Regions from separate parts of the Bradyrhizobium sp. CCBAU 45321 genome, predicted to be linked through region 1. Evidence: riboswitches for the same ligand, from Rfam matches in the RefSeq annotation. Region 1 holds a riboswitch; each other region holds the start of a gene.
The links. Region 1 has a riboswitch for cobalamin ahead of ACM43_RS10020 (ribonucleoside-diphosphate reductase subunit alpha). Riboswitches for the same ligand answer to the same signal wherever they lie in the genome.
Positions count from the first base shown of each region.

Region 2: another riboswitch for cobalamin. It lies ahead of ACM43_RS16140 (energy-coupling factor ABC transporter permease); the one in region 1 lies ahead of ACM43_RS10020 (ribonucleoside-diphosphate reductase subunit alpha).
Region 3: another riboswitch for cobalamin. It lies ahead of metE (5-methyltetrahydropteroyltriglutamate--homocysteine S-methyltransferase); the one in region 1 lies ahead of ACM43_RS10020 (ribonucleoside-diphosphate reductase subunit alpha).
Region 4: another riboswitch for cobalamin. It lies ahead of ACM43_RS10205 (ribonucleoside-diphosphate reductase subunit alpha); the one in region 1 lies ahead of ACM43_RS10020 (ribonucleoside-diphosphate reductase subunit alpha).

Region 1 is NZ_LFKZ01000079.1:8-4,687, forward strand. Features, by position in the region: partial or broken gene ACM43_RS10020 (ribonucleoside-diphosphate reductase subunit alpha) at 1-1,320, opposite strand, end outside; cobalamin riboswitch at 1,626-1,774, opposite strand; partial or broken gene ACM43_RS10025 (transposase) at 1,899-2,231, opposite strand; gene ACM43_RS10030 (GNAT family N-acetyltransferase) at 2,488-2,859, opposite strand; partial or broken gene ACM43_RS10035 (transposase) at 3,068-3,587, shown strand; partial or broken gene tnpC (IS66 family transposase) at 3,601-4,680, opposite strand, start outside.
Region 2 is NZ_LFKZ01000119.1:133,222-137,901, reverse strand. Features, by position in the region: gene cobM (precorrin-4 C(11)-methyltransferase) at 1-46, shown strand, start outside; gene ACM43_RS16150 (cobyrinate a,c-diamide synthase) at 46-1,356, shown strand; gene cobA (uroporphyrinogen-III C-methyltransferase) at 1,353-2,084, shown strand; cobalamin riboswitch at 2,130-2,348, shown strand; gene ACM43_RS16140 (energy-coupling factor ABC transporter permease) at 2,386-3,063, shown strand; gene cobF (precorrin-6A synthase (deacetylating)) at 3,110-3,859, shown strand; gene cobT (nicotinate-nucleotide--dimethylbenzimidazole phosphoribosyltransferase) at 3,865-4,680, shown strand, end outside.
Region 3 is NZ_LFKZ01000096.1:7,278-11,957, reverse strand. Features, by position in the region: gene ACM43_RS11010 (hypothetical protein) at 89-283, shown strand; gene metE (5-methyltetrahydropteroyltriglutamate--homocysteine S-methyltransferase) at 794-3,139, opposite strand; cobalamin riboswitch at 3,241-3,443, opposite strand; gene ACM43_RS11000 (nodulate formation efficiency C protein) at 4,393-4,680, shown strand, end outside.
Region 4 is NZ_LFKZ01000085.1:328-5,007, reverse strand. Features, by position in the region: partial or broken gene ACM43_RS10220 (IS256 family transposase) at 1-739, opposite strand, end outside; gene ACM43_RS10215 (SemiSWEET transporter) at 967-1,227, opposite strand; partial or broken gene ACM43_RS10210 (hypothetical protein) at 2,896-3,137, shown strand; cobalamin riboswitch at 3,158-3,371, shown strand; partial or broken gene ACM43_RS10205 (ribonucleoside-diphosphate reductase subunit alpha) at 3,678-4,680, shown strand, end outside.

The sequences.
Region 1 (4,680 bases):
GCGCACCGAGATGGCGCCGGATAGCGTCTTGTGGATGTAGATGTTGGCCGGAATCGGCTCGGTGCAGGCGCTGGTGCCGCCGCAGATGATGCTGATCGAGGCGGTCGGCGCAATCGCGATCTTGTGGCTGAAGCGCGCCATCACGCCGCGTTCCAGGGCATCCGGGCACGGGCCACGCTTGCGAGCGAGCGCCACGGATGCCGCATCGGCATCGCGACGAAGTTTTCGGAAGATGTTCAGATTGAATGACTTGGCCACGGCACCCTCCATTGGAATGCCCTTGGCCTGGAGAAACGAGTGAAAGCCCATGACGCCGAGGCCAACGGAGCGCTCGCGCAGGGCGGCGTAGCGGGCACGCTTCATTCCGTCCGGCGCCACCGTGATGAAATGGGTGAGCACGTTGTCTAGGAAGCACATGACGTCCTCGATGAAGCCGGGCTCCTTATTCCACTGGTCCCAGGTCTCGAGGTTGAGCGACGACAGGCAGCACACCGCTGTGCGCTCCTCGCCGCGATGATCGATGCCGGTCGGCAGGGTAATCTCGCTGCACAGGTTGGAGGTCGAGACCTTGAGGCCTAGCTCGCGCTGGTGCTTGGGGAGCGCGCGGTTCACGGTGTCGATGAACAAGAGATAAGGCTCGCCGGTTTGCAGCCGGTTCTCAAGGATGCGTTGCCACAGCTGGCGGGCATCGATCTCGCGGACAACCTTGTTAGTGTTCGGGCTGCGCAGAGCGACTGCGGTGCCGGCACCTACGGCACGCATGAACTCGTCGGTGACGTTGATGCCGTGATGCAGGTTGAGGCTCTTGCGGTTGAAGTCGCCAGACGCCTTGCGGATCTCGAGGAACTCCTCGATCTCGGGATGGTGGATATCGAGATAGACCGCCGCCGAGCCGCGCCGCAACGAGCCCTGGCTGATCGCCAGGGTGAGGCCGTCCATGACGTGGATGAACGGGATGATGCCCGAGGTCACGCCGCCCCTCGCCTCCTCGCCGATCGAGCGAACATTGCCCCAGTAGGTGCCGATGCCGCCGCCGTTGGAAGCAAGCCAGACGTTCTCGTTCCAGGTGCCGACGATGCCTTCGAGCGAGTCCGGCACTGAGTTAAGGAAGCACGAGATCGGAAGGCCGCGCGTGGTGCCGCCATTGGAGAGCACCGGTGTGGCCGGCATGAACCACAGCCGAGACATCGCATCATATAGACGTTGGGCATGCGCAACATCGTCCGCGAAGGCGCAAGACACTCGGGCGAACATGTCCTGGATGCCTTCGCCGGGAAGCAGATAACGGTCGGTCAGCGTCAACTTACCGAACGACGTCACCAGGTCGTCCCGCGACCAATCGAGGGTGATGTCAGACGGCGTGGGCGATGGCGCCAGGGGCTTCGGCAGGGGAGCCGGCGATGCTGGGGGCCGCACAAGACACGGCTCAGGCTTGGTAGGCTTTGCCTGCGCCCGGGGTTGCCGCACACTCGGCAGCTCAATGAGATGACCATACTGATCGAAGTTGTAAGACGGCGACACCGGCACCCCCGCGATATTTGGGGCCGGGACCGTGCGGACGATTTGCGAGGAGACCGGGCAAATGTCCCCTGCAGCAAGCGATCCACCGGGGCACCCGGCCCGAGGACATGTGTTCTGTCGCGGCAGATCTCCTGGCTAGCGGGTCGCTGCGGCTGTGGCGCTATCGCAATGGCCGCTGCCGACGCATTGGGTTCCCTTCTAGCTTCCATTCTACAATATATGGGTATAGAATACCGTGACGGCACCACATATATGCGCAGCTACGGGACTCGTCAAGGCGGAACCGTAAAGTTAACGAGTTGGTGCAGCCCCGAGGTCGAGGTTCGAAATTCGCCGAGCGCCTGTCCTGAAGGGCCTCACTCAAAAAGCATAGCGTCTCAAGGACTGGCCAATCGGCGAGTGAGGAGCCTGAGATGGCCGACGAGCAGCCAAGCGAGCTCGGCGGGGGCGGAACCTTCGAAGTCTTTGCAGAGGCGCGGACATCTGCCGAGCCGTGCAAAGGTGCGCTCGACGGCCCTGCGCCTGGGCGGGAGTGGAAGCCTTGGACGCGGGGCGGTCGCTCGACGATCTCGATCGTCCACGGCCCCCAGTGGGAGAGTGCTTGACGAGCTGTTTGCCGCGATAGATCCGATCGGCAAAGATGTGCTCAAGCCGCGGTCTCGCAAATTCTGCAACAGGGGAGCAGCACCATGGACATCCTGAATGTTGGCATCGATCGGTTCGCGGTCCGCGAATTGAGTTGGGCCGGATCGGGTTTCGGTTGCCATACGCGTCTCGCCATTCATCGCTTTCTGTGGCCCTTAGATCAAAATTGTCTGGAGCGCGACCGCAATCGATGCAGCCGCCCGTGGCAATGTCCCACGCTTAGTGGATTTGACCCCTTCGCAGGCCGGGCGAGCCGCCGCACGTGCTCAGTTGTCTGGCCTCGAACATAAGCCGTCCTCAACCGAACGCGGTCATGTCAGGTTATTGCCAATCAATCCTAACGGGATGAGGCGGAGCTATGCTTGAATCTGGGTGACGGAGCCGATAAGGCGGCGTGGCTTTGCTGTGTCGGAATGAAGCCGTTCGCAACATTGGCGTGAGCGGCGGCGAGGAACCGTGTTGTATCTCACCAACGACCTTGAAGCCGTGACGTTGGTAAAAGGGAATGTTTTCAGGGTTCGAGCTTTCGAGGTTGGCAGCAATGCCGTCCTCATCGCATCGTTGAAGGGCGTATTTCGTCAGCAACGTACCAAGCCCTTTTCCGACCCAGTTCGGACCGACGGGAATGAGTGGCAGATACCAATGTGGCTCGTGGGGATGATGTTCGGCCATTCTCCGCCGCAAGTGTGCCATATCCTCCGTGATCTCCGGGCGCAGGGATAGACCATGATTGCATCCAACGCCTCCTCATCTTGCTGCCCGTTGGGATGCAGCCACAGGGCCGCGCCACGAATCTCTCCCGCGACGTAAGCTGTGCCATAGAGCCTGACCAAAAAAGAAAGTTGAGTGATTTAGTTCGTTGTGATTCCTTCGTGTTTGCGAAGACCCGAGGGAGAACAACATGTGTTGGACTGAAATCACCCGCGCACAATATCGGCGCGATGGACTTGGTTATGCAAGCGACATGACGGACGCGGAATGGGAATTGATCGAGCCGTTGATGCCAGTCCCCGCAAGATCAGTCTGCGCGTGATCATGAATGCGATTCTCTACATTGGAGCCAGCGGCTACCAATGGCGAGCGCTGCCGAAGGATTTCCCGCCGTGCTCGACTGTTCAGTACCATTTTTATAAGTGGCGCGGTTCTGGCTTGTGGGGCGCGATCAATGACACTCTGGTCCGGCGCATGCGCGAACGGCAAGGACGCAAACCCACTCCAACGGCCGGAGTTATCGACAGTCAAAGCGTGAAGACCACGGAAAGTGGAGGCCCAAGCGGATTTGCAGTCCCGCTGTTGCGGATCATTGGTCGCCTGTTCCCAACCTGCGTCACATCTTCGCCGATCGTGTCTATCGTGGTCCAAAGTTGCTCGATGCCATTGCTGATCTGGGCCAATGGACGATTGAAATCGTCACCCTTTCCGTAAGCGTCGTTCTCAGGCCACGGCTTGGAGGGCTTGAGCGCGGTAGGCGCAGGGCAGTAGCTGGTCGATCTCGCGGTTGGGATGCCCGTTGACGATCCTGGTCAGGACGTCGGTGAGATACGCGAGCGGATCGTGGTCGTTGAGCTTGCAAGTCTCGACCAGGGACGCGACGACAGCCCAGTGTTCGGCACCGCCGTCGGATCCGGCAAACAGCGCGTTCTTGCGACTGAGCTTGATGCTACGGATTGATCGTTCGACGGTGTTGTTGTCGAGTTCGATGCGGCCGTCATCGATGAAGCGCGTCAGTCCTTGCCAGCGCGAGAGGGCGTAGCGGATGGCCTCGGCGAGCTTGATCTTCTGGCTGATGAGAGCCAGCTTAGCGCGCAGCCATACCTCGAAGGCATCGGCCAGTGGTCGGCTCTTCTGCTGCCGCACGAGGCGACGTTCCTCCGCGCTGCGACCGCGGATCTCCTTCTCGATCGCATAGAATGCTGCAATGTGCTTCAGCGCCTCGCTTGCGATCGGCGCGGGGCCGGCTCTCGCGAGTTCGTAGAAGTTGCGCCGCATGTGCACCCAGCAGAAGGCGAGCTCGACCTCGCCACGTTCGGCAAGCTTTGGGTAGGCGTTGTAGCCATCGACCTGCACGACGCCCTTGAAGCCGGCAACATGGCTGAACAGCCGCTCGGCCTTGCGGTCGGGTGCATAGACATAGGCGATGCCGGGCGGATCGGGGCCGCGCCAGGGCCTGTCGTCGGCGGCATGGGCCCAGAGCTGGCCGGTCTTGGTGCGCCCTCGACCGGGATCGAGCACCGGCACCGTCGTCTCGTCGGCGAGCGGCTTGGACCTCGCGCGAAGCACCGTGAGAAGGCGCTCATGCAGCGGGCGCAGATGGAAGGCGGCATGCCCCACCCAGTCCGCCAGTGTCGATCGATCGAGAGCGATGCCCTGTCGGGCATAGATCTGGGCCTGCCGGTAGAGCGGCAGATGATCGGCATATTTGGACACCAGAACCTGGGCGACGGTTGCCTCCGTCGGCGGTCCGCCCTCGATCAGCCGGGCCGGAGCCTCGGCCTGCAGGACGCCATCCTCGCA
Region 2 (4,680 bases), on a different contig from region 1:
CTACCGGCCCGTTGGTGCCGAGCCGCGCTTTCCGGAGGCGTCGTGATGGCGGCGAGCCTCGTCATCTCCGCGCCGGCCTCCGGTGTCGGCAAGACCACGCTGACGCTGGCGCTGGCCCGCGCCTGGCGCAATCGCGGCCTGAACGTGCAGTGCTTCAAGAGTGGGCCCGACTATATCGATCCCGCCTTCCACGCCGCCGCCACGGGACGCGCCTCGGTCAACGTTGACAGCTGGGCGATGGATCGCAGCGCCGTCGCGCATCTCGTCAGCCGTGGCGGCAATGCAGATGTCGTGCTCGCCGAGGGATCGATGGGCCTGTTCGACGGTGTCGCTGCGCGCGGCGTCTCCGGCACCGGAGCGACAGCTGATATCGCGGAGATGCTGGGCTGGCCGGTGGTTTTGGTGATCGATCCCTCCGGCCAGGCGCAGACTGCGGCAGCGATCGCCGCCGGCCTTCGCGATTACCGCGCCGGCGTGCGCCTTGGCGGCGTCGTGCTCAATCGCGTCGCCAGCCCGCGCCATGAGGATCTGGTGCGGCGCGCGCTGAACGAGGCCGGCATCAAAGTGTTCGGCGCGCTGCCGCGCCATGCCGAGATCAGCCTGCCGAAGCGGCATCTCGGCCTCGTGCAGGCCGAGGAGCAGGCCGAGATCGGCAAGCTGATCGACGAAGCCGCGCGCTTTGTCGCCGAGCACGTCGATCTCGATGCGGTGCTCCACTCGGCAGGCAAATGGTCGCCGCAAGCTGTGGCGAACGGCTTGAACGTGAGGCCGCCCGGCCAGCGCATCGCGCTGGCGCGCGATGCGGCGTTCTCGTTCGTCTATCCGCATATGCTGGAAGCCTGGCGCGCGGCGGGCGCCGAGATCGTGCCGTTCTCGCCGCTGGCCGATGAAGTGCCCGACGCGAGCGCCGACGTGTGCTGGCTGCCCGGCGGCTATCCCGAGCTTCATGCAGGAAAGATCGCGGGCAATGCGCGCTTTCGCAGCGGACTGCGCGCTTTCGCCGAGACGCGGCCGGTGCATGGCGAATGCGGAGGCTATATGGTGCTGGGTGCAGGCCTGACCGACGCCGACGGTATCCGCCATGAGATGACAGGGCTGCTCGGCCTGGAGACCAGCTTTGCCAAGCGCCGCATGCATCTCGGCTATCGTCTTGCCGAACTGGCCGCGCCGATGCCGGGGCATAAGCCTGGCGCGCGCCTGCGCGGCCACGAGTTCCACTATTCGACCATCCTCGCCCAGCCCGATACGCCGCTCGCGATCGTGCACGATGCCACCGGCGCGGTCATTGCCGAAACCGGCTCGCGTCGTGGCCATGCCACCGGCACGTTCTTCCATCTGATCGCGGAGGACCGGTGAGCGGCTTCGTCACTTTCGTCTCCGCCGGCCCCGGCGATCCCGAGCTCCTCACGGTGAAGGGCGCTACGCGGCTGCGCGAGGCCGACGTCGTGCTCTATGACGATCTTGCCTCCGGCGCGATCCTCGATCTCGCCCGGCCCGGTGCCAATCTCGTCGCGGTGGGAAAGCGGGCCGGGCGTCCTTCGACCAAGCAGCACCACGTCAACCGTCTCCTGGTCGACTACGCCGCAACCGGCGCCCGCGTGGTGCGGCTGAAGTCGGGCGATGCCGGCATTTTCGGCCGGCTGGAGGAGGAGATCGAGACGCTGCGCGATGCCGGCATCGGCTACGAGATCGTTCCCGGCGTCACCTCCGCCTGTGTTGCCGCCGCGCAGGCCGGTATTCCCCTGACCCGCCGGCATACCTCCCGCCGCGTGCAGTTCATCACCGGTGCCGACGTCACCGGCGAGCTGCCACCCAATTTGAATTGGGCGGCGCTGGCCGATCCCGAGGCGACGACCGTGGTCTATATGGGCCGGCGCACGTTTCCGGCGCTTGCCGCAAAATTGATCGCGCACGGGCTCGCCGCCGGCACCCCGGCGCTGTTCGCCGAATCCCTCGGGCGATCTGACGAACGATTGGTCCGCACCACCATTGCCGAGCTCGCCGAGCAGCTTGCGCGCGGCGGCGCCGCTTCCACCGCCGCCGTGATCCTGTTCGGTGCGCTGGCGGGAGAATATCCGGCATGACGGCTCCGGCAGCGGTTCGCCCCTTGACGCCTGCAATGCGAAAGGGGCACACAAGAGAGGCATGGTGCTCGACGCGGCGCAAAGCGCCGGAGCATAATCGGGAATGGGGATGGGCGGACCCAGTTGCGGCGCCCAAAACCCCAGCCGCCCCCGCGACTGTAAGTGGTGAGGGCCTCCGAACCGCCACTGGACCCGCAAGGTCCGGGAAGGCCGGAGAACCAGTGAACCGCGAGCCAGGAGACCGGCCGTGCACGTATTGAGGCCAAGGCCGTCGGGTGTGACGGCAGGAAGGAACTGAGCCATGCATATCGAACCAGGATTGGTCACAGGCGCCAAGCTCGTGCTGAGTTACGCAACCGGCATCGCCGCAGGCGGCGTTGCGCTGAAGCTGGCGGTCGAGACCGTGCGCGAGCAGGGCATCGGCTCGTTCGCTGCGCGGACGCTGGCCACCACCGCTCTCGTCTTCGTCTTCTTCGAGATCCTGCCGCACTTCCCGGTCGGGGTATCGGAGGTGCACTTCATCCTCGGCTCGACCTTGTTCCTGTTATTCGGCGCTGCGCCCGCGGCCTTCGGCCTTGCCTTTGGCCTGCTGCTTCAGGGTATGCTGTTGGAGCCGGTCGACCTGCCGCAATACGGCATGAACGTCACCACGCTGCTGGTGCCGCTGTTCGCGATCCAGGCGATCGCCACGCGGATCATTGCCCGCAACACCGCCTATGTCGATTTGAAATACGGTCAGGCGCTGGCGCTTTCGACGACCTACCAGGCCGGCGTGATCGCATGGGTGGCGTTCTGGGCGCTCTATGGCTCCGGCTTTGCGATCAGCAACCTCGCCAGCATTGCGACGTTCGCTGCCGCTTATGCGCTGGTCATCGTGATCGAGCCGCTGGCCGATCTCGCCGTGCTGGCGCTGGCGAAGTCGCTGCGTGGCGTCACCGCGCCCGGCCTCGTCACGCCGCGCCTTCACAACGCGGCCTGAGAGACAAGCGAAAGGGCGGCCGCCGTGGCCGCCCGTCGCGCTCGCGATGCTCACGCTCTCCCTGATAGGCATCGGTTGCGGCGATCCCGAGCAGCTCACGCGCGCCGCGACCCGCGCCATCAACGCGGCCGATCTCATCCTGATCCCGCGCAAGGGGACTGCGAAATCCGATCTCGCCGATCTCAGGCGAACGATCTGCGCCGGTGTGCTCACCAACAAAACGACGCGCATCGCCGAATTCGATCTTCCCGTGCGCGATGCGACCGAGTCGGACTACCGCAAGGGCGTAGACGATTGGCACGATGCGGTGGCCGCGACCTGGTCGCAGACGATCGCTGGGCATCTCGAAGATGAGGGCAAGGTCGCGCTGCTGATCTGGGGCGATCCTTCGCTCTATGATTCTTCGCTGCGCATTGCGCGGCGGTTGAATCCGTTGCCGACAATCGAAGTCGTGCCTGGGATCACCTCGATCCAGGCGCTGTGCGCGGCGCATGCGCTGCCGCTCAACGACATCGGCGAGCCGTTCCTGGTCACGACGGGGCGGCGCTTGCGCGAAGGCGGCTGGCCGCAGGGCGTCGATACCGTCGTCGTGATGCTCGATGGCGGCACGGCGTTCCAGTCGCTGGATCCGGCCGGGCTTCACATCTGGTGGGGGGCCTATCTCGGCATGCCCGATCAGATCCTCATGTCCGGCGCGCTGGCCGAGGTCGGCTCGCGCATCGTCGCGTTGCGGCAAGAGGCGCGCGAGCGGCACGGCTGGATCATGGACAGCTATATTCTCAAACGCAGGCGTTGAGCAGCATGCTTCCCGAATGGGTTACCCAGAACTGCCCCGAGGTCTCCGCTGTTCATCGCGAGGCGGCCATTGCGCGGCAGGCGCAACTGACGAAGCCGACCGGCGCGCTCGGCCGGCTCGAGCAGCTCGCGATCGAGCTTGCGGGCTTGCAGGCGACCGGGCAGCCGCGCGCTGCGCGGGTGCCGATCATCATCTTCGCGGGTGACCACGGCATCGTCGCGCAGGGCGTGTCGGCCTATCCGCAAGCCGTCACCATCGCGATGATGGCGAATTTTGCCTCCGGAGGCGCCGCGATCTCGGTGCTGGCGCGCGAGCTGGGTTCGAGCCTCGAGGTGGTCGACGCCGGCACATTGGCCGAGGCGCAGATGGCGGGAATCGTCACCGACAAGCCGCGCAGCGGCACGCGCGATTTCAGTGTCGAGGCCGCGCTCACGCCCAAGGAATTGGCCTTCGCCTTCGAGGCCGGCCAGCGCGCGGTGGTGCGCGCCATGGCCGACCGGCCTGATCTCTTGATCTTCGGCGAGATGGGGATCGGCAACACCACGACGTCGGCGGCGATTGCTGCGAGCCTGCTCGGTGTGAGCGCCGGGGAGATCGCGGGCAGCGGCACCGGCGTCGATGCGTCGGGCCGGGCGCATAAGGCGCGGGTGATCGATGCGGCGATCGCGCGCCACGGCGTCGCCGGAGCCGCGGCCGAGAAGATCCTGTGCGCGGTCGGCGGCCTCGAGATCGCGGCGATCTCGGGCGCGATCATCGCGGCCGCGCAACGCCGTATCCCCGTGTTGATCGACGGCTTCATCGTCTCGGTGGCGGCGCTGGCG
Region 3 (4,680 bases), on a different contig from region 1:
CGGTCGAGTCGGGCAGAGCCTGTTCGCGCGGAAGCCAAGCGATGTTCGTAATGTTCACAAGGTTGTCTGCATTTGTCAGCTCGCAGCGATGAACTTCGTCCAGGATCCAGTGGCGATTCGATCGCCGCCCTTCGATCAGGATCTGGAGATTGCCGTGATCGAGGGCACTTCAATTCACCGGGTGATCTTTCCTTGTCGCCGGGTGTTCGGCGGATGGATCAACGCGAATACCGGAGAGCACGTCGCCGTGCAGCCGACGCATTGGCGTATCTGGCCCGGATAGCGGCGGCGATCCTGCACAATAGATTGGCGTTAGTTGAGGCAGGAACTGGCTTCGGCGTCCTCTCGTCGGACACTATGTAGAGTTCATCGCATGAGAGCCCTGACGGGAAACATGTCCGAGCGGACCGATTATGGTGGGGGCTTGCGGTGACCGCCCGGCATCACTCCTCGCATTGCTGTCGCAACCGTTCCCAATGTACTCGCGAGCGACACACCTCGGTGTAGATTCTGAATCTCAGACCAACGATCGCTTACCACGTCATAATGAGCTACGATAAACGTGTCGATATGGGTCCATATTTTCGGCGAATGTTCTCACCTTGATGAACCGTCGGCTATTCTCTCTCGGCCAAGTAGCGCGACGCGTCTGCGTCGTTCCTCCGGGTGCACCTCCTTCGGACCACCAAGTGGGGCAGGCATTTTTGTTGGCCCCAAGGCTTGCTCGAGATTGTGGAGAACGCAAATGAGCACAAGCGAATTCGCTTGGTCGAGAACAGACCCGAGCGCGGGATCAATGGTTTTGCGGATCGGATGCTGCACGCAGTTCGCGGGCGGCAACGACCATGTTGGTTAGGGCAGGCCGAACCTCCTCCCAATTGCGCGTTTTTAGGCCGCAGTCCGGATTGACCCAGAGCTGCGATTCCTGCAAACGCGTCCGAGCCAGCACCATCAGCTCCTTCATTTCGCCCACCTCCGGAACGCGTGGAGAGTGGATGTCGTACACGCCCGGTCCGATTTGATTTGGATATTCGTACTTGCTGAATGCGTCCAGTAGCTCCATTTTCGACCGCGACGTTTCGATCGAAATGACATCCGCATCCATTGCAGCGATTGCACCGATGATGTCGTTAAACTCTGAGTAGCACATGTGTGTATGGATTTGCGTTTGATCGGCAACGCCCGATGAGCAAATGCGGAAGCAATCTCCCGCCCAATCGAGATATGCCTTCCACGCCGATCGGCGCAATGGCAATCCTTCCCGGAGTGCAGCTTCGTCGATCTGGATCATGGCTGCACCGGCATTCTCGAGATCGCGGACTTCGTCGCGGATCGCGAGCGCAAGCTGGCGGCAGACCTCGCTTCTGGGAATGTCATCGCGAACAAACGACCAGTTCAGGATCGTGACCGGTCCGGTCAACATCGCCTTCATTGGCTTGCTAGTTAGTGATTGCGCGTAGCGCCACCAGTCCACAGTGATCGGCTTCGACCGCACTACATCGCCAAACAGGATCGGAGGCCTGACGCAGCGCGAACCATAAGACTGTACCCATCCATTCCTGGTAAATAGGAAGCCGGCGAGTTGCTCGCCAAAGTACTGCACCATGTCATTGCGCTCAAATTCGCCGTGCACGAGGACGTCAAGACCGATGTCCTCCTGCCAACGTACGGCGCGGGCTATCTCTTCCTTGATAAACTCGCCGTATTGTTCGTCGCTCATCGCACCTCGCGCATGCGCCGCACGAGCATTTCGGACTTCTGTGGTCTGCGGAAACGATCCGATTGTCGTGGTGGGAAACGTTGGCAGTCCAAAGCGTTCCCTTTGGATCTCGGAACGACGGACAAATGGGCTGGCGCGCCGGCGCATCGTCTGGTCGATCGCCCTCATCCTCACAGCGACATTGCTATCATGGATCTTGGGCGAAGTCCGCCGGGCAGTCGCAGCGCATTCCGAATCGGCGAGAGCGAGCTCGACATTCTGGTCGCCAGCGAGTGCTCGCGCCAGGATCGCAAGCTCACGCATCTTCTGAACCGAGAAAGCAAGCCAGCTCTTGACGTCGTACGTGAGCCCGGTCTCGAGTTCAACATCGACTGGCACATGAAGCAGCGAGCAGGATGGGGCGAGCTGTACACGGTGCTTGCCGAGCTTCGCAATCGCGGGCTCCATCCGCTGACGGAGCGACGACAAGTTCGACCGCCATACATTCCGGCCGTCGATGACCCCGAGCGACATGACGAGGTCACTTCGGCCGACAGCGATGACCTGATCCAACAACTCTGGCGCTCGGACCAGATCGAGGTGCAGACCGGAAACCGGGAGGCTCAATGCGGTATCCAGATTGTCGCCTAGCTCGCCGAAATAGCTGGCAACCATGATTTTGATAGCCGGTCCCTCCTTTGCGAACCGGTTATAGGCATGTAGCAATGATTTTCGCGCCGCCTCATCCAGATCAAGGGCCAGGCAGGGCTCGTCAAATTGAACCCAACTTGCCCCTCGGTCGGCCAATTCATGCAGAACCTCGATATAGACCGGTATTAGATCATCGAGTAGGGAGAGGGGCTGGAACGCGCTATCGGCACTCTTGCCGAGCTTTAGGAATGTGATCGGCCCGATCAGGACAGGGCGGGTCTGAAAGCCAAGAGCCTTTGCTTCCTCATACTCTTCAATGGGTTTGCGAGAGCAAAGTCTGAACGCCTGTCCCTTGTAAAACTCGGGAACCATGTAATGGTAGTTGGTGTCAAACCACTTAGTCATTTCCTGCGCGGGTGCGCCAGACCCCCGCGGCCCCAGACCGCAACTCGCATCCTGGTCGTCGCATTGTGATCCGCGAGCCATGGCGAAGTACGTCTTGAGGAAAACGTATTCTCGTTTCGAGGCGTAGATCTCCGGGATAGCACCAACCATGACACTTGTATCGAGCACCTGATCATACAGCGAGAAGTCATTCGACGGAATGATCGTGACGCCGAGAGACTTCTGACGGGCCCAGTTCGCTGCGCGCAGACCGGATGCGTCCTCGAGCAATTGCTGTTCGCTGATCTTTCCCGCCCAGTAGCTTTCAAGAGCGAATTTGAGCTCACGCCTTGGACCGATGCGTGGCGTACCGAGCGTAGCAACCGGAAGAGAGAGAAGAGACATAGTGTTAACCCCTGTTAGGGACAGAGGCCATGGCGGACGCAGGCAGAGGAAGTCGCGCGCGCGACGGCTGCTTGGCGCACCACCGAGACACCCCGCCCGTGGACCAATCTATCGTCGGGGCAGGTCTCCTGGCTCGCTGGTCGTCGCTGCTGTCCGGCCTTCCCGAAGCCGTGCGGGCTTCAGTGACATCGTTGGACAGTAGCTCGCAGCTCACAGTTGCGGGGGCAGCGCCGGCATTTGGACCGGCTTCCCTCTTAGTTCCGGATCAAGTGGGATTCGGAGAACCTCGACGAGTTCGATTATCGGCAGGAGGACTCTTCCGTCAACCTCTCAGATTTTGTGGCACGCTAATCTGAGACATCTAGTAGGCGAATGACCGTGCATCTCTATGATTCTCTAAACAGAGCTGTCGCAATCAGAGATGTCCTTGTCTCAGAGGTGGGAGTGAGACTCGGAGCTGCCTTGAGGCGACGCCACCCGCCCCATCAATGAAAGGGACAAAACCAGCCCGCGCGGCGGCGATTACCGCCGTTTCGAGCAGAATGCATTCGATGCGGCTTCCGACTTCCAGCGATTCGCCCAGCACATCCGCTGGCCAGCTATTTTCGCGACAGAGGATCCCCATTGAACACGTCAAGGCAGGCGGCGCAACTAGCCACATACGCGGCGAGGAGGTTGCTTTTCGTGCCAGCCAGACTTCAAAGTTCGTCGATTAAGTCGGCTTCGTATCGCCAGCCATCATGTAGGCCGAACGCCGACGGGCAACTATAGCGAACCACACGGTTCAATGACGGCAAACGCACTCCCGATTCTCATCAGGCACTTGGCCTCGAGCTACGGCCGATACACTGAATGGAACATCGAACCGTGCGCAGGTCGGAAAGTCGACAAGAGGGACATAAAACCCGTGCAAATCTCTGCCTGCTGCCTGGCACGAAGAATGCAAGCCCCTCGACATGCCCAGTCTCTTCTGCTTGGGGATGTCCAGCTCAGCCAATTGACGCTGTCGCTGGCTAGGGAAGTTAGCGGCGCGTGACATAGAGAGGAGCGCCTGCCCTCGTAGGACAGCCGCGGGTGCCCCGTCGCGTCTCCGTAAACTTCTTGCGCTCGCTTATAGCAGGTTCAAGGTTACCGCTTTGAAAGATGTATGGATGAAACGCGATAGGCGGAGGATTATGAAGAGAATGTCGGGAAGACCCGCGCTATGGCTTCGTCTGGGCGGACTGTTAATCTGCCTAGGCTGGCCGGCTGCCATGAGCAACACTATTCGCGCCAGCGACAACCCACTTGTCGAAAGACTCAAGTCAACTTGGCGAGCGCAAGATGGTGAGACGATAGAACAAATCATCTCCAATGTCTCGAAGGTGGCACAGTTCGTCCCTCAGATGTGGGGGGTCGCTGAACTCGGCGAAAGCGACCATGTTTTCGTTTCGTGGACCAGGCACCGAGACAACAAATCAGACGAACAGTACGCGATCACCTGGAAAGTCGCGCTCGACGGTACGATTGAGCTTGCGTCAACCTATGCGAAGCCGATGGAA
Region 4 (4,680 bases), on a different contig from region 1:
ATCGCCTTCGACAACGCTTTCGCGCCGTCGGCGATGAACAGTCTTGGTACCGTGGGGCGAGCCCGCGCGAGACCAAATTGTCCAGCAGGGCTTGAACCGTTGCGGCATTCTCGGTCGCCCCTTCCACCAGCGCCAGCGGATGCTTGTTGCCTCCGCCGTCAACCCCGATCGCGGCGACCAGCACGAGATCGTCGCCGAGATGTAGCCCGTCGATTTGGACCACCAGAAGGTCGAGCGCGGACAGATCGGCAGCCATGAAGTCGGCCAGCCGCGCCCGCGCTACGAACCTCCGCGAGGTCGCCGACTTCGAACCCCCCGATCCGGGCGGTGCCGGCACGTCACCCTCCGGGAGCCGGACAGCGCGGGTCGAACCGGCGCGTCGACACATTGATCAGCATCAGGTTCATCGCCCAGCGACCGAGCCAGTCCTCCTGCGCCGCCGTTTCGCAGCTCGGGATCGTGATCGCGCGGCCGTCCATGCCCCGGACACGCGGGCGTTCGACCTCGATCTTGCCGCCGTGGAAGCCGATTCGTCCCCGCGTTCGGCCCCAACGGTGCGCCCGCCGCGCCGCGTCGCGACCTTGGTGCGGCCCGCAGGCCGCCGTGACATCCGCCTCCATCATCGTGCGGCGCGCCTCGATCCCTGCCGCAAGGCAGAACCGATCGAAGCTCGCCCGCACTTCCGCAAACGCGTCGTCCACAGCCCCGCTCGCCCAGCCGGTGTGATATCTCTCGTCATGGCGTTGCTCTCCTTTGTGGAGTCAGCACCCCGAGCCTACCGGCTCAAGGTGGGCAACGCCGACCCCTTCAGTAATTCAACAGAACCCGGGACATCCCCTGATGCTGCAAGCGGCGGTTTGTGATGGTGTCTCGCTTGATGCGGTTTCGTTCTGCGAGGATCGCCTCAGGCCTGCCGTGTTCGCCGTCAGCGCCTGTGAGACAAACAGGCAAGAGGGCAGGGTAACCTCACCCGTGTAGCAGCTTCATCAGCAGGATGCCGCCGGCGAGTACCATTGTGATGGCGTTGGCGGCGACCAGAGGTGCATCGCCCGAGAACAGGCCGTAGACGAGCCAGAGCGCCAGGCCCAGCACCATGACCACGAACATGCCGAGCGAGATGTCGCCGGTGGAGCGGGTCTTCCAAACCTTAATGGCCGCCGGCGCGTAGGCCACGGTCGTGCAAGTGGCGGCGGCGAAGCCGATCAGCTTGTTCACGAGGGGGTCCATACCGGCTCTATAGCATGGATTCCAACCTCGGTCATGCCTCGCGTTTTCTTGCGAGCCGGCCAGTTCGCTCGAAAACACTACGCTTAAACGGCCGCCATAAGGCTGCGATATAGAGCGTCATAGTCGCCGGCGCCGCTTGTGCCGGAAGATGTCGGTCGCAAGGCCGCTTCGCTGCAGTCGCCGCCAGCTCAGTTCTTCACGGCGCAAACGGAGGAGCAGTCTCCATGGCGCGACGAATTATGCTCGTTTCTGCGAGCGATAAGCTCCCGGTCAGCTTCTTCCGCTGCTTTGAGGCTGAGTGTGGAGAAGTTAGCAGGGCCTGGCAGGGACAGCGCTTCCCCTGTGTATGCGTGGGGAATAAGCGCCGAGTCACGCTCTGCTAACTTCAATTGGCAGTGCGAGCTGGGCAGGGGCAGCTTCCGGCCCAGCGCAACCGAACGGCGCGGAGTCGCGCCCGCACTGCCTGCGATCCGAGATTGATCGCCAAATCACTGGCTACGACCAGTCCTGATAGTTGCGCTAGGGCGTTTGCCGAATGATACACGCTACGGTCAGTTTCTTCCGCTGGTTGAGGCTGATCGTGGTGAAGTTAGCGGTGCGTGGTAGGGACAGCGCCTCCTCGGTTCACGTCAGGGCGCCGAGTCACGTGGCCGCTAACTTCATCGGCAGGGCGAGCCTCGGCAAGTACACCGTCTGTCGCGAAGGCGGGGAGCCGCGCTCGCGTCAGGAACGCACCCCGCAACGCAAAATGGGCTCGACGACGCGGTAAGTAAAGCGGACGCCTTGGAGGAGAATCTGTCCCCATCTCTCGTCTGAGCGGCTCGATTTCGGGTAAGGTCAAGGGGCCGCTTCCCGAGCGCGTCCATTTTTGAGCAGATAACCTCAACCTGCGATCGCCGAACGGTGGTGGGTCCGCCGCACTGAACGGCAGTTTCGCATTGGCCCGCGAGACGGTCGGTCCGACCTCGAAGAATGCACCGTTGCCCGGAAACGCGCAGGCCCGCACCAGCCCATGCAGGACGCCGCCGATCCGCTGAACGCGAAGTCCGTTGAATCCATATCCCGAATGCTCACCTTGCGTAGCGACGGCTGATCGCCGCAGTCCCAAATTATCTGACGAGGGACAGCCGTGATCACGGTGAGCCGAGACCTTGAAGCTTCGGATGACGTTCCTTCTGCGCCTTCGAGCTCCAACCCTTGGGCGTCTTCAGTTCGATGCTAAGCAGAAACCCGCCGGTGATATAAACGCGAATGTGGGTTCGCCCGCCGTAAGGCCCGTTAGCTTTTCATGAATCCGACCGCACTGCGGACGACTTCAAGCGAGACTTCTTGCAGATCAAAGCCTCCTCCGGTGAATGTAGGCGCATTGCACCCTAACGGCGTGACCATTCCGGTATTATCGAGACGCGGTTTGGATATATGTTTCTCGTCCTTCCGATGTTCATGGAGGCAAACCAAGCAGCTTTTGGAATCGTGAACAAAGCGCGCGACCACGCCGCCTGCGAGCCCCACGGTCGCGTAGCCCATCACATAAGGCACTTTCAGTTGGAAAGTGATTCCCCGAGCCAAGCCCCTGCCAGGGGAGGGGTGGAGACTCGACGGGAAGCACCTACAGCGGACATCGCCGGGTGAAGGGATAGTCCAGACCACGAACGCCGCAAGGGTAACAGGCGACGCGATCGGATCATGAAGCGCTTCAAATCGTCCCGTCAGGCTCAATTTTTCTGTCAGTTCATGATCAGGTCACGAACCTTTTCCACATCCTCTCTCTCGGAGCCGTCACTGCCGACTTCCGTCGTGTTTCGCGCGAGCGAGCCTTTGCGACTTGGCGCGAGATCTCCACGACAAGCGCTCGCCGAACCTTGACCTCGGGGCTGCTCCAATTCGTTAACTTGACGGCGCCGCCTTGACGAATCTCCGCGAGCGGCGCCTATATGTAGCCCGTCACGGTCTTCCATTCCCGCATCTCGTAGGATGGAAGCTAAGAGGGAACCCGGTGCGCCGGCAACGGCTATTCCGAGGCTGCCCCCGCAACTGTAAGCGGCGAGCGGTTGTCATCATGGTCACTGGCGCGACAGCGCTGGGAAGGCCGACAGCCCCAGCGACCCGCGAGCCAGGAGACCTGCCGCGACTGAACGAAAGTCCTCGGGCGGGGTGCCCCGGTGGGTCGCTTGCAGCTGGTGATATTTGTCCGATCTCCTCGCAAGTCGTCCGCACGGCCCCCAGCCTCAAACATCGCGGGGTTGCCGATGTCGCCGTCTTACGATTTCGATCAGCATGGTCATCTCGTCGCGCCACCGAGTGTGCGGCCGCGCCTAGCGCAGGCGAAGCCTGCCGCGCCTGAGCCGTGTCTGGTGCCCCTTTCGCCATCGCCGGCTCCGCTGCCGTGGCCCCTCGCGCCATCGCCAAAGCCGGCCGACCTCACGCTCGATCCGTCTCGCGACGACTTGTTGACATCATTCGGCAAGCTGACGCTGACCAACCGTTATCTGCTCGCCGGCGAAACTTACCAGGACATGTTCGTGCGGGTGTCTTGCGCTTTCGCGGACGATGTAGCGCATGCCCAACGTCTCTATGATGCGATGTCTCGGCTGTGGTTCATGCCGGCCACACCGGTGCTCTCCAACGGCGGGACCACGCGCGGCCTGCCGATCTCCTGCTTCCTCAACTCGGTGTCGGACTCGCTCGAAGGCATCGTCGGTACCTGGAACGAGAACGTCTGGCTTGCTTCCAATGGCGGCGGCATCGGCACCTACTGGGGCAATGTTCGCTCGATCGGCGAGAAGGTGAAGGGCGGCGCCACCTCAGGCATCATCCCGTTCATCCACGTCATGGACGGCCTGACGCTGGCGATCAGCCAGGGCTCGTTGCGGCGCGGCTCGGCGGCGGTCTATCTCGATATCCACCATCCCGAGATCGAGGAGTTCCTCGAGATCCGCAAGGCGTCTGGCGACTTCAACCGCAAGAGCCTCAACCTGCATCACGGCATCAACGTCACCGACGAGTTCATGCGTGCCGTGGGTGCCGGCACCGCAGTCGCTCTGCGCAGCCCGAACACTAACGAGGTTGTCCGCGAGATCGATGCCCGCCAGCTGTGGCAACGCATCCTTGAGAACCGGCTGCAAACCGGCGAGCCTTATCTCTTGTTCATCGACACCGTGAACCGCGCGCTCCCCAAGCACCAGCGCGAGCTAGGCCTCAAGGTCTCGACCTCCAACCTGTGCAGCGAGATTACCCTGCCGACCGGCATCGATCATCGCGGCGAGGAGCGCACAGCGGTGTGCTGCCTGTCGTCGCTCAACCTCGAGACCTGGGACCAGTGGAATAAGGAGCCCGGCTTCATCGAGGACGTCATGCGCTTCCTAGACAACGTGCTCACCCACTTCATCACGGTGGCGCCGGACGGAATGAAGCGTGCCCGCTACGCCGCCCTGCGCGAGCGCTCCGTTGGCC